DNA from 2 places in the Bacillus sp. 37MA genome. Region 1 is predicted to be linked to the other one. Evidence: riboswitches for the same ligand, from Rfam matches in the RefSeq annotation. Region 1 holds a riboswitch; the other holds the start of a gene.

Region 1 (6,184 bases):
AGAGATTGCTTTCAATGCTAATAAAAGCGTCGGCGATGTAACCATAAGCCTGCCCCCATGCATCAATAATCTCGTCTGTCGCTGCATCACCAAGTACATCTTTCACTGCTTCAAGTAACGTTTCACCTACAATGGGGTACTGCTCGGGCACAATTCCGATGGCACGATGTTTCTCGGTAATCCTTTTGATCACTGGCATGATCGCTTCTAAGTTGGTAATATGTTCTCCTGCAGCGTAAACAGCGTAGCCCAATGCTTCCTGCTGGATTCCTCTTTTTTGATTTGTTTGGTTAAAAAGGTTATACAAATCAGGCGCTTTTGAAAATAGGAGTTCATAAAATCTTTTTCCTATTTGCTTACTATGTTCTTTCAAAACAGGTGCTGTTGATTGGACGATTTCAACGGTTTTCATATCAAGCATGTTTGTTTACCCACCTCAAGTATTGAAGTTAATTTCCCAATTTAACATCTCCAACTGAAGGTAAAATTAAACACCCATTATTTCGAAAGGCTATCTACAGTTGTTCATCGGTGCTAGAAAATTAAAAACACTTGAAACGGATTATCCTGCATTAGCAAAAATGAAAATTTTTTATTGAATTCCCGCTTTACGAAAAAAATAAAATATAATTCCATAAACATGAATGAAAATGAGACTTATTATCAATACTATAGGAAACAAAGGGTAACCAAATGAATGGTTACCCTAAAAAAATTAAACTTCCGGTACAAACGTTTTGCAATCTGTTTCTTCACTGTTAGATGCTTGTTTGCCTTTATGGTTGACGACATAAATGGAATCGGCCTCACATTTGTTTCCTGAACTCCAGTGCTTGCAGTTGTTGACTTCACAAAGAACATCCTTCGCCATCGTATCACACCTCCTTCTTTGTTAACATGAACAAATTGGAGGTCGTTGATACCTTTTATTTTTATCCATCGTATTCAAACGGAGTATATGCAGCGACAAATAAACCGACTGTAAAAGTATGTGGAAATAATTCCTTATTTTTTATTTAAAGTAAACAAATAATTATACTTCGTTGCATGCTTCAACTCATCGGTAATAATCTCAAATAACATATGTTGATATATACCTTCAGGTAAACATTGCTTGATTTTTCGATACTTTTCTACAGCCTTTAACTCCCCAAATAATGCCTTTTTTATCCCATCGATATAGTTCGTCGGTTTTTCAAACTGCTCTCCATTCACGCTTTGAACCTCTTGATCTGTAAAATAACGGTAAATCATTCTAAACATTTGATTATGTTTTTTCTCATCATCCCTTATAGAAGCAATAATCTCTTTCTCTTCTTGAGTTGGTGCAATAGAGATTAAATATTGATAAAAAAGTTCATCTTCTCGTTCACCCTGCACGGATTCTTTTATAAGCTGTAAGGCTGTTTGCAGACACTGTTGAGTATAATCCAACTCTTGAATCGTTGTCCCTTGAACTGGCATGTATCCTACATATGGATAATGGTATGATTGATACATGAGCGATTCCCCCTCATTTAAAATGAACATAGATAGTGTATTCACCGTTTTTTATTTGGGTGATTAAACTAATTATTTTCGATAGCCTAAAACCCCTTAGGATCTATCTGTTCTTACTTTGGAATTCAAATTTGATAACTGACAAAATAAAACGCTTGGCATAAGGACCCAAGCGCTCTTTATAAAAATTCACATCACTCATACTTAATATATAAATCCAGTTTTTATACGACTCAAATTGTTTCAGTAGAATATTTGAAATAGTTTTCAAATTCATGATTGGACAATGGTTTACTGAATAAAAAACCCTGCCCTTGACTGCAGCCATCCTCACTCAAGGCAATCAACTGTTCTTGGCTTTCAATCCCTTCAGCAATCACATTTAAGTTCAGTGTTTGTGCGATGTCCATGATCGCCTTGACAATCGCCTGGCTTTCCTTGTTTTGATGAATGTCCCGAATAAAAGAAGCATCAATTTTCAAAGTATCTACGGGAAGATGCTTGATGTAACTGAACGAACTGTACCCTGTTCCAAAATCATCGATAGATATATGAACGCCTAACTCTCTAATTTCTTGCAGGATGACTACTGCTTGATCGATATCTGTAAAAATACTTTCCGTAATCTCAAGCTCCAGCCACTCTGGCTCCAATCCGGTCTCATTTAAAATCCCTTTTATCTTGTCTAATAAGTTAGATTGATAAAATTGTCGGGTAGACAAATTAATCGATACTCTTAGTGGGGGATAGCCTTGATTCTGCCAATCTTTATTTTGCTTGCATCCTTGACGAAGCACCCATTCCCCGAGAGGAAGGATCAATCCTGTTTCTTCAGCTACCGGGATAAACTTGCCAGGTGATATCCTCCCCAATTCTGGATGATTCCAACGAACAAGGGCTTCCATGCCGATTAACTGTCCGCTGGTAAGATTCATTTTAGGCTGGTACTCAATGTAAAATTGCTTCTGTTGTATGGCTTTTTTCAATTCATTTTCTAATAGAATCCGTTCCAATGATCGTTCTTCCATATCTGGATGGAAGAACAAATACCCGTTCCGTCCTTGTTCTTTAACAGCATATAGAGCCATGTCTGCTCGTTTTAATAGTTCATCCACATCCTTTCCATCTGAGGGGAAGAGAGAAATACCGATACTACAAGAGAGGTTGTATACCTTTCCTCCAGACTCTATCGGTACTTGGAAACTGTCTTTGATCCTTTGAGCAATGGTTTCCACCCTCTCTGTATCCGACACATTTGTCAACAAAATGGTAAACTCATCCCCTCCTATACGAGCAACCAAGTCTGTTGAGTGAAGACACTCCTTAATCTGCTTGGCTGTTTCGATCAGAATAAGATCACCAATTTCGTGCCCATAAGAATCATTAATATGTTTAAATCGATCGACGTCAACAAACATGACGGCTAGTTGTGATCGAACAGAATTGGCTTGATTGACTTCTTTACGCAAACAATCCATAAAGAGTCTTCGATTTGGTAATTCAGTCAATGTATCATGGTAAGCTAAATGATAAATCGTTTGCTCTGTCTTTTTCCTTTCGGTTATATCCCGCATAACTAGCACTAAATTTTTCACAATTCCAAATGGGTCAAAAATAGAATTAACCTTCGCTTCCACATCAATATAATTTCCACTTTTCGCTAGGATACGGAATTCTAATTGGGAAGACCCTTTTCCTTTTGTAATCATGTCTTGAATACTGTCAATGACACTTTGACGATCCTCTTCGTGTACCCATTGAAATAAAGGACTAGACTCCATCTCTACCAAATCGTGCCCTAATAGAACCGTGTGAGATGGAGATATGTATAATAGATTCCCCTCTTCATCAATCGTTGAAATCAGATCTGACGAATTTTCAGTGATTAACCGATACTTTTCCTCACTTTTCCGTACTTCTTCTTCCATTTTTTTTCGAGGACTGATATCATTTCGTATCGAGATATATTGATACGGTTTTCCCCGATCATTTAAAAATGGCACAATGGTTGTATCTACCCAATAAAATGAACCATCTTTAGCCTTATTACGTATTTCTCCACGCCAAATATCTCCTGCTCCAATCGTGGCCCACATATTCTTGATAAAATCTCGAGAATGATAGCCTGAATTTAAAATCCGATGATCTTGTCCCAATATTTCTTCCTGTTCATATTGAGAGATTTCACAGAATTGGTCATTAGCATAAAGGATAACCCCGCGCTGATCCGTCATAGCCACAATCGATGATCGATCCAAAGCATACTTAACATCAGCCAGTTCCTTCAAAATATCGTCCATTTCTTCCTTATTCTCGTGCCTTATTGGTTCAGGCACCGTTACCGATCTTTTTTTTCCCATTTTTATCACCTATGACATTTAATTTAATAGTATTTTCAGAGAAATATACTTGATTAAATAAAAAAACCGACCTATTAAAAATAGCAGGGTCGGTTGCACTACTTGCTCCCAGTCATCCAAAGTGCCCACATACAGATGGCTGTTCATCGCTTCCATAATCAAGTTGTTTAATTTTGTTAAAAAGTAGCCCTATTGTAAAACTATACCTTGATTATAGCTATTGAAGTCCGAAAGTCAATAAATTAAGTAGTATATTATACCCAACCAATAGGCGAACATCAGCTTTACAACAGGTGGCCATACGGGTGAAGTCGTATTCTTATATTCTTACGGACCTTCAAGACCAACAGGATTAGTTGAAAATACGGATACTGCCAAAACAATGGCCAAGTTTATGGACTTTGATCTAAATCAATTAACAAAACAACTATATACGAATGCGAAAGACGCCTTAGAAAAGAAAGGATTTACAACGCGTATTGACTAACAGGTCCAAATAACCCCGTATTTGTAGCTGAAAAAGGAATCCAGAAAGTAGAGCTTCCAGCAAATAAAAACATCGTCATCCAAACAACAAAGAAATCAACTCAACAAAAAGAAGTTAATGGGACAGACTTTTACATTTCTGAAAGTGCATTAAAGCTAGTAAAATAATCTCTCTGCTCTACTCATAGGGCCATAATCAGAAAAGAACCCACGAATATCTAAGGGTTCTTTTCTTTCTATCCATGTAGATAGCGTTTATTCTTTTCGATTCTCTTTCTTTTTGGCTGGCAACAACGATCACCATTCTTTTCTTCTAGCATCACTTGAATGGCTTCTTCAAAATTGTGAATACTTCCACCAAACCCCGATTGAAATTGTTTCGCCTTTTTTACAGATTCGAAAGTAATCACCTGTGGCTGACAAGAATTAAGATGAATATCTGAATTTATTACATATGTGGCGATCTTGGCGCTGATCATTGTATCCTTTAAAAAATCATAGCAAATGATTTGGGAAACTTCTTTTCCTATTTGTTGATATCGAAGTAAACCACAATGTGCGCAGCATGTGTGCTCAATTCGTTGATTTAATTTGATGAGTTGAACAGATAATCTCGTGTTTGACTGTTTATTGCAATACGAACAAACGTAAGAGGATACATGGGTTTTTTTAGGAAGATAATAAATCCCATTCAATGATTTTAAGATCAACTGCTGTTCCACTAGTGGCTTAATGTCACTGTAAACGGTTGCTGTAGACACAGTTAACCGCTTACTAATTTCAGAAACCCGCAAAGCACCCTCTTCTTCCATCCATATTAAAATTTGTTGTTGTCGTTCTCTCGGCAGCATTTGATCCCTCCATCCCTTTTTATCGATTACATGACATTCCTAAGATCGTCATTTTCAAACAAGTTTAACAGGTGCTGTGTATACGGATGCCTTTCCACTGAAAACAATTGCTCCCTGGCGCAATCATCTACGATTTGTCCATTTTTCATGACCAACACCCGATTGCACATAAAATGAACGGCGGATAGATCATGAGAGATAAATATATACGAAAATCCCAGCTTCTCCTGCAAATCTTTCAATAAGTTCAGAATTTCCGCCTGAATGATCGTATCCAAACTAGATGTTGGCTCATCTAGCACAATGAACGTCGGTTCGATACTGATCGCTCTCGCAATAGACACCCTTTGTTTTTGTTCCGCTTAGTTCATGTGGGTATTGGTGCAGAACCGTTTCTGAAAGACCGACATGTTGTAATAGTCGTTCGGCCGTTTCACTTCGACTCAATTTGCTATCACCCAGAAACGAAAGGGTCTTATTTTTCAATTGATCAAGGGGTTCCATAAGAGAGTCCATCACTTTCAGTCGTGGATTCAAAGCAGCGGAAGGATTTTGAAACACGGCTTGATTGCGGCCTCTGATCGCCCGAAAAGCGGCGTTATTACGTTTATGGATTGGAATACCTTGAAACCAAGTTTCCCCTGCATCTGTCTATATAATAAAATCGAACACAATGATCTGTGATGGACCGTCATTCAAATAAATATCTTTATTTTGTTGCTCAGTCAAAAGATTTTACGGCGTGTCATTTCAGACGCATCTACTTTTTACTAGTGTGGAAAATCTCAAACTCTGTTCTACTTATGTTAAAAAATGTTTTATTTTTTTGTTTTCAAAAAATAGGACGCCTCTATTCTTTTAGTAGGGTTTACATTCATCTTTTAACATATGTTCCATAAATTCATTGCTGTGTCTGTCTTTTAGATGTTACTCAAATGCTTTCATTCTGTCATTATCATAAATTGAACTAACTTTTATATATTGTAA
Region 2 (6,184 bases), 720 kb from region 1:
CTCTTATTTCATGATTTGGCCGCTTTCTCATCTAACTAATTTCTCCCTTCCAAACATCTTTTTATTTCAATATATAAGTATAATTATTTTGAATTAGGCTCTGTTAAAATTCAGTACTAATTTTTAACCAAAGAAAAAAGACCGAAAAAAACCGGCCTTTTTGTCTGTTTTCTTGAATTTAATAATTCCTTTATTATATTATTTTCAAACTTCTTAACAATATAACCTTCTTCGGGAGGATTTTCCCTCAATTCAACTTTTTCTTCTTTCGAATCATCACTCTCTTCTTATCGAAAAAAGAATCAGCTCTTTTAGCCTGATTCTTTATTTCAAATTTAAATGTTCTTTAAATTCATCTGATACACGTGATACTTCTTCATCATCCACTACATAATAGTAAACGCCACCGATTCTTTCATCATTACCGTCAATTGTTAGGGATTCAATGTTATCACGTGTTGATGCATAAATAGCGATCGTATCTCTAAACGACAAGTTCGTTTGTACGTTGTCACGAATCGCCTTCATCACATCTGTAAATCTGAATATCATTTCCACGTCATTCCCTTTGCTTAAAATGCTTTCAATCACTTGACGCTGCCGGGCCTGTCTGCCAAAGTCGCCGTTTGGATCTTCCTTGCGCATTCGCGTGTAGTTCAATGCTTCAGATCCGCTTAATGTAATGCGTCCTTCAGCAAAATCATCTCCGCCATATGAAAAAGTAAAATCATTTTGTACTTCCACACCGCCGACAGCATCTACAATTTCCTCCAGGCCTTTCATGTTTATTTCTACATAATAATCTACCGGAACATCAAGAAAGTTTTCAACCGTTTTCGCTGCCATTTTCACACCACCGAATGCATAGGCATGATTAATTTTATCTTTCGTGCCTTTTCCCACAATCTCTACACGTGTATCCCGGGGAATGCTTAGTATTTTCGCCTTATTTTCTTCCCTGTTCACGGACATAAACAGCATCGTATCAGAACGGCCTGTGTCTCCTTCCTGCTCATCCACGCCAAGTAAAAGAACCGTAAACCCCTCTTTATCCTGGAGTGACACATCATCTGTCCGTTTGTCTGAATAAAGGTCTTCACCGCTCAACGTATTTTCGACGAACTGATAGAACATAAATGTAATACCCGCCCCGACCAGCAGCACGATCAAAAAGAAACCTACTAAAAAGCTACTTTTACTTCGTTTTTTTTTTCGCTTGTCTTGTCTTCGCATATACACGGCTCCCTAATGTAATGTGACTTAATAATATCATATCCTTCCAAGCGATTTTCAAGACAGGCTGTTTTTAAATATGTCGCTTTGGTTTTATTCTCAAAACCAATAGCCCCGAATAGGAGAGGCTTTATCCAACAGGCTTTTGAAGAATTCGAAAAATAGTTTGAAGGAATCTATATCAACTTGTTTGCAACAAATGCTGATAAAGCTTAAAACACACTTTTTTGTCCCTTCTCTCTTATGAGATGACTCTTCTTTTGATCAAAATAGAAATTCCCAAAACTCTTTCTTTCATTGGTGGAGTTTTTTCTTTACTTACTCTCTTGTTGAGGCAGAACCAAAACCTGTTGCCCTATATGAGTCCTATCAGAACTGCACAGAGTTGAAAAAAGTATACCAAGCTGGCGCCGCTTCTGATCCGATCACCCTGCTTACGTATCTAAACATGAAACGAGGAAAGTATTAGCCTTTCCTTTTATTTAAATAACTGGCTAGTTGAATATAAAACTGAACGAGATTGACTGGCTGCTGCCGGTCCTTTTTGTATACTTACCTCTTTTAGTTGACAAAATAAGTCCAGGGTGGCTATACACTCGTAAAAGACAAAAAGGGAAAATAGAAAATAATAAGGAGTTGTTCTATTTGAACCAAGATAATGTGAATGCTAGGAAAAAGATTCAAAATACTGTGGATGAATTAAAGAAAAAAGGGATTCCGCCAAGAGCAGCAACATATGCAGCGTCAATGGGTTATTTAAGAGCTTTTAAAAAAGACAAATTATCATAATAAAAATCGCCCGTCTACTCATGACGAGTAGGCGGGCTGTTTGTTATTCTTCTTTTCGAATGAACGGATTCAATCCGACTTTCTCTTTAATGAGAGATATTGAAAAAGAATAGATGATTTAATAAACAAAAATATCATTTCCTTTAATATTTAATTTTTGTTATTTTAACACATACCCTCTATTTTTCTGCACAAGAAATTATTCCGAAAAATAAAAGTAATTAAAAATTTACCCTGCTCACATATATAGTAACTGTACAACAAAAAAGAGTACTCACGGAATCTGTACTCTTTTCTATACGCTCCAAACCTTACTATTAGCTATTTTGACATCGTGCGTAACGACGCTCAACGCTAACTCTGCTTCTATTCAGCTTTTCGGCAATCTCTTTGAAACTTAACCCTTCTTTTTTCCACTTTAAAAGGAGTTCAATTTCTTTTGTTGTCCAACGTTTATATGTCTTTATTTTCTTGTCTGTACTAGTCTGACGAGCTTCATCTATCCAATCTGGTTCAGGAGGCAGGGCATGTTTTTCAATGATACTGAAATCGATTTTCTCTTGGTTTTGTTCAGCCCATTTCCAAAAAGAATGAACGTCAATTAAGTAAAATTTTCGTTTATAACATGTTATACGCGATGTTGATTCAAGTCCATGAAACTGAATCCAATTGTATACTGTTTTTCTGTCCACATTTAACGCTTCAGCTAACTCACTACTAGTTAAGAAGCCCGTAGCGTTTTTAGTGTTCCCCAGGCCCAGTCTCTTTAATTTCAACGAAATAGCTGTCTCACTTCGATTAAGTTGGCTTGCGATGGCTGATAAGGAGCAGTTCCCAACCCGTTTTTCTAAAAAGTAAACATCTTTATCTGTCCATTTTCGTCTCATCCTTATTGCCCTACTCTTTTACCTTCGTAAATGGATTGGAGTCGGCTTTCTGCTTGTTGAAAATCCATCGATAAACTAGTCAAAAAGGCTAACATGTTATCTTCTTCTGAAAGTTTGCTCATCGAACGAAACACATTAGGTTTCTGCTCTTTTATCAATGTCATTATTTCAATAGTAGGTAACATTTTCCCGCGAGCATTTACCCTTAAAAAAGATCGCAAAAACCTTACAAATACTGAAGTCGAATCAAAGTCATCCGGATAGTTTTGTAATAACAAAAAAAACTTTTCAACGTTCATTTTTAATTCATTTTTTTCTCCCCGCATTTTTCACCCTACCTTAAACAGTTATTGATCCAAATACGGGGTTAAAGCCCTATTTGGCAACCTGGCTGTCATAATTCACCAGAACATTAGACCCATGGCTTTGCGTCCTTACCTTTCGATAAGTTTGCCTTTTTCATTAAGAATTTATATACATTAAATCATGTCGAATAATGTCACGTCAACAAAAATAGTAATTATTTCAATTATTAAAGTTCATTTTACTCATTATTTATTAAAGTATATTTACTCATTTATAGGAGACTTATTGGTTCATTTAATAAGAAATTCAGCTATTGTTACTCATTTTATGGGGGAGATACATACCAAAGGTACTCTATAGTCTATTTTACATGTCTTAAATACTGTTGACTGATCGCCGTATAAAAATTGACAACGTTACTGTAATAGAACCATATTCCTATACAATGCAGAAACTTGACTAAACTTCCTTTTCCTGACGACACAAAGTAACCTTTCTTATGAAACAAGAAAAAGGCTGCCGTTTTTCCGATCTTCAATTTTCTGCTCCGCCCGCTCTAAATTCGCCTGGACAGGAGAAATCTCGATCTTTTTGTATAAACTTTTCTAGAATGGGTATACTGTTTTTATACGACGGTTTCCCGTCATATCCCAACCCTATTTTGTCATTTTTCAACTCTTTTACAGTCAGGTATTAACCTGGCTATTTTTTGTTTAAAACTCGACTGCCACTTTGATTTTCATCGGGATTTTCTGCGCCAACCGTGCTATTCTATGTCCTACTTCAATGAGCTCTTTCACCCGATCTTTCGCTTCATCTAGCATTTCAAAACTTTCAATGTTGTATGCACAAAATCCACCTGGAACAATTACAAAATACATGCCAATTCCCCGTTAACAAGTCTATTATCATATCGACTATATCCAGCCGACTTTCTTTGTTGCTTAATTCATTCATATTTTTCATAGCCCCTGTGATGATCCGCCGCCGTGAATAAAAACTGCCACTTCATGCTGTCCGGAAGCCTGGCCGTCATCGATAATTCCTGACATCGAGCTTCCTCCCTTTTTACCTCGCAATCAGAATCCCATTTCTCTTTTCCCTCTGGTGTTTCCATCCCGAAGCTCGTAACTCTAGTATTTCCAACTTGCTCAAATGCCCTACGATAATCGTCTTCTTTTCAAAAGAGCAGATAGCTACCTGCATTGTGTGTATGTCATTTTTAACAAATTTAAAATCTCACCCATGATGTTTGTCCGTTTCCAAATCGCTTCATAGTGCATCTATTATAGTAAACAAGGAGGTGTTTTGGATGTGTCGTCCTATTAGACCAATAATTTGTCCCCCAAAGTGTGTATTTCATGATTCCTACATTAAACGCGAGGTTCCTGTCATTCACCCAATCGTGAATGTTAATCGGCAGCATATTGTTAACGTTCCTCGCCATATTTATCAGCCTGTGACAAGAAACGTCGTCGTAGATCCGGGCTATATGGATCCATCACAATGTCACATGGATCCATCACAAAATTACATGAATCCATCACATAGTCACCGTAATCACTCACATGGCTGTAATCGTTGCAGATAACACTTTTTGATTTTTATAGAACCATTCGTACAAGACTCGGCTCTATTTTTTCATACTATATTTAAAAAGAGGTGATAATTATGAGTTGTGAAAAATCTGGTGGATACGGCTCTAGCTTTGTGCTAATTGTTGTTTTGTTCATTTTGTTAATCATCGTTGGCGCATCTTTCATGGGTGGCGGATACTGACTGCTAGGAAGCAACCTATTATCCGTAAGACCTTTTTGAATTAATCTAGCTTTTGCTTTTGCTTTTGCTTTTGCTTTTGCCTCCTCCCCCTGCTGTAGCCACCTATCTAATATTGAGCGACTGTATGAAGTAAATACAGCCGCTTTTTTTAATTCAATATTTGTGAACGTTTTACGCATCCTGCAACATTTCGCCCCATCCTCATTGCTTCATAGTTTGTTCGAACTGTGACATAAAATGTTTAGTTTTTAACACTATAATGTTTTTCCCCGTTAGGTCTAAGTTATAGAAACACACACTCCGAATGACGATAACGAATAATGGATAAAAAGGGAACCTATTCTTTCTATGCTGCTTTCTTTCTGTTTTTGAAAAAAGCAATGATGAGAAGAAGAATAGGAATGATGACTTGGAACGAGGGTTCGAAATACCGAGAGAAAACCTCCCTCCATTGTTGAACATATTCTATATAATTGCTTGCAGTGACCATGGATGCAAGTAAAATGACTATGCCCATCGGATAAGCAAGACGGGAAGGATGTTTCACATGAAATAAATGAGACGCTCCCATCACCGCCGCATAGAAAGAGATACTTATGTTTAAAAAACCGCCGATCATCACAAATAGGATAAAATAAATATCCAAACGCTCCAAAAATCCGGCTACTTCAATCGACTGGATCGAAGCTAGAGAAGGAAATTGTGCATGTGAAGTAAGATCAACACCGAGAACACTTATGTTACCTGCTGCGACAAGGGCCAATAGAAGGCCACTCATGCCCATTGCCCATAATCCGGTGCGTTTCACTTTTTCATGTTCCTTGACATAAGGAAAGATCATCGCAAAGACGATGATTTGTCCAAATGGGAAGTACAACGTTTGGGTAATAGCGGTTTTGATCACCGGTGAAAGTCCTTCTTCGAGTACCGGTTTTAAGTTTTCAAGATGAATGAGTCCTGAAATGATAAGTAAAAGGAAACCGCTCAAGAGAAGCAGGCACATGCCGACAAACAACACTTCACTGGTTCGGGAGATGACTTCAATTCCTTTATAAACCGTATAAACGATCACCAGAATGAACAGGGCATTGATGATAAATAAAGGGGTTGCGGGGTAAGCAATGGTGGTCAGCAATGCCCCGAAACCGCGCAATATGTCTGCGGCTATATACACAAAATAAAGAACATAA

The links. Region 1 has a riboswitch for cyclic di-GMP ahead of A3M5_RS0101200 (bifunctional diguanylate cyclase/phosphodiesterase). Riboswitches for the same ligand answer to the same signal wherever they lie in the genome.
Region 2: linked by a shared signal. The riboswitch ahead of A3M5_RS0105220 (hypothetical protein) and the one ahead of A3M5_RS0101200 (bifunctional diguanylate cyclase/phosphodiesterase) in region 1 are both predicted to bind cyclic di-GMP.

Annotation. Positions count from the first base shown of each region.
Region 1 is NZ_KB889752.1:210,140-216,323, reverse strand. Features, by position in the region: gene hmpA (NO-inducible flavohemoprotein) at 1-421, opposite strand, end outside; gene A3M5_RS23970 (DUF1540 domain-containing protein) at 716-871, opposite strand; gene A3M5_RS0101205 (ferritin-like domain-containing protein) at 1,006-1,500, opposite strand; gene A3M5_RS0101200 (bifunctional diguanylate cyclase/phosphodiesterase) at 1,734-3,860, opposite strand; cyclic di-GMP riboswitch class II at 3,939-4,023, opposite strand; gene A3M5_RS0101195 (DeoR family transcriptional regulator) at 4,583-5,197, opposite strand; gene A3M5_RS23550 (ATP-binding cassette domain-containing protein) at 5,224-5,541, opposite strand.
Region 2 is NZ_KB889752.1:934,610-940,793, reverse strand. Features, by position in the region: gene A3M5_RS0105235 (LCP family glycopolymer transferase) at 325-1,233, opposite strand; gene A3M5_RS25710 (hypothetical protein) at 1,879-2,022, shown strand; gene A3M5_RS0105225 (helix-turn-helix domain-containing protein) at 2,340-2,909, opposite strand; gene A3M5_RS0105220 (hypothetical protein) at 2,912-3,235, opposite strand; cyclic di-GMP riboswitch class I at 3,288-3,374, opposite strand; gene A3M5_RS25195 (hypothetical protein) at 3,929-4,096, opposite strand; gene A3M5_RS24395 (YjcZ family sporulation protein) at 4,887-4,994, shown strand; gene A3M5_RS0105200 (GerAB/ArcD/ProY family transporter) at 5,341-6,184, opposite strand, start outside.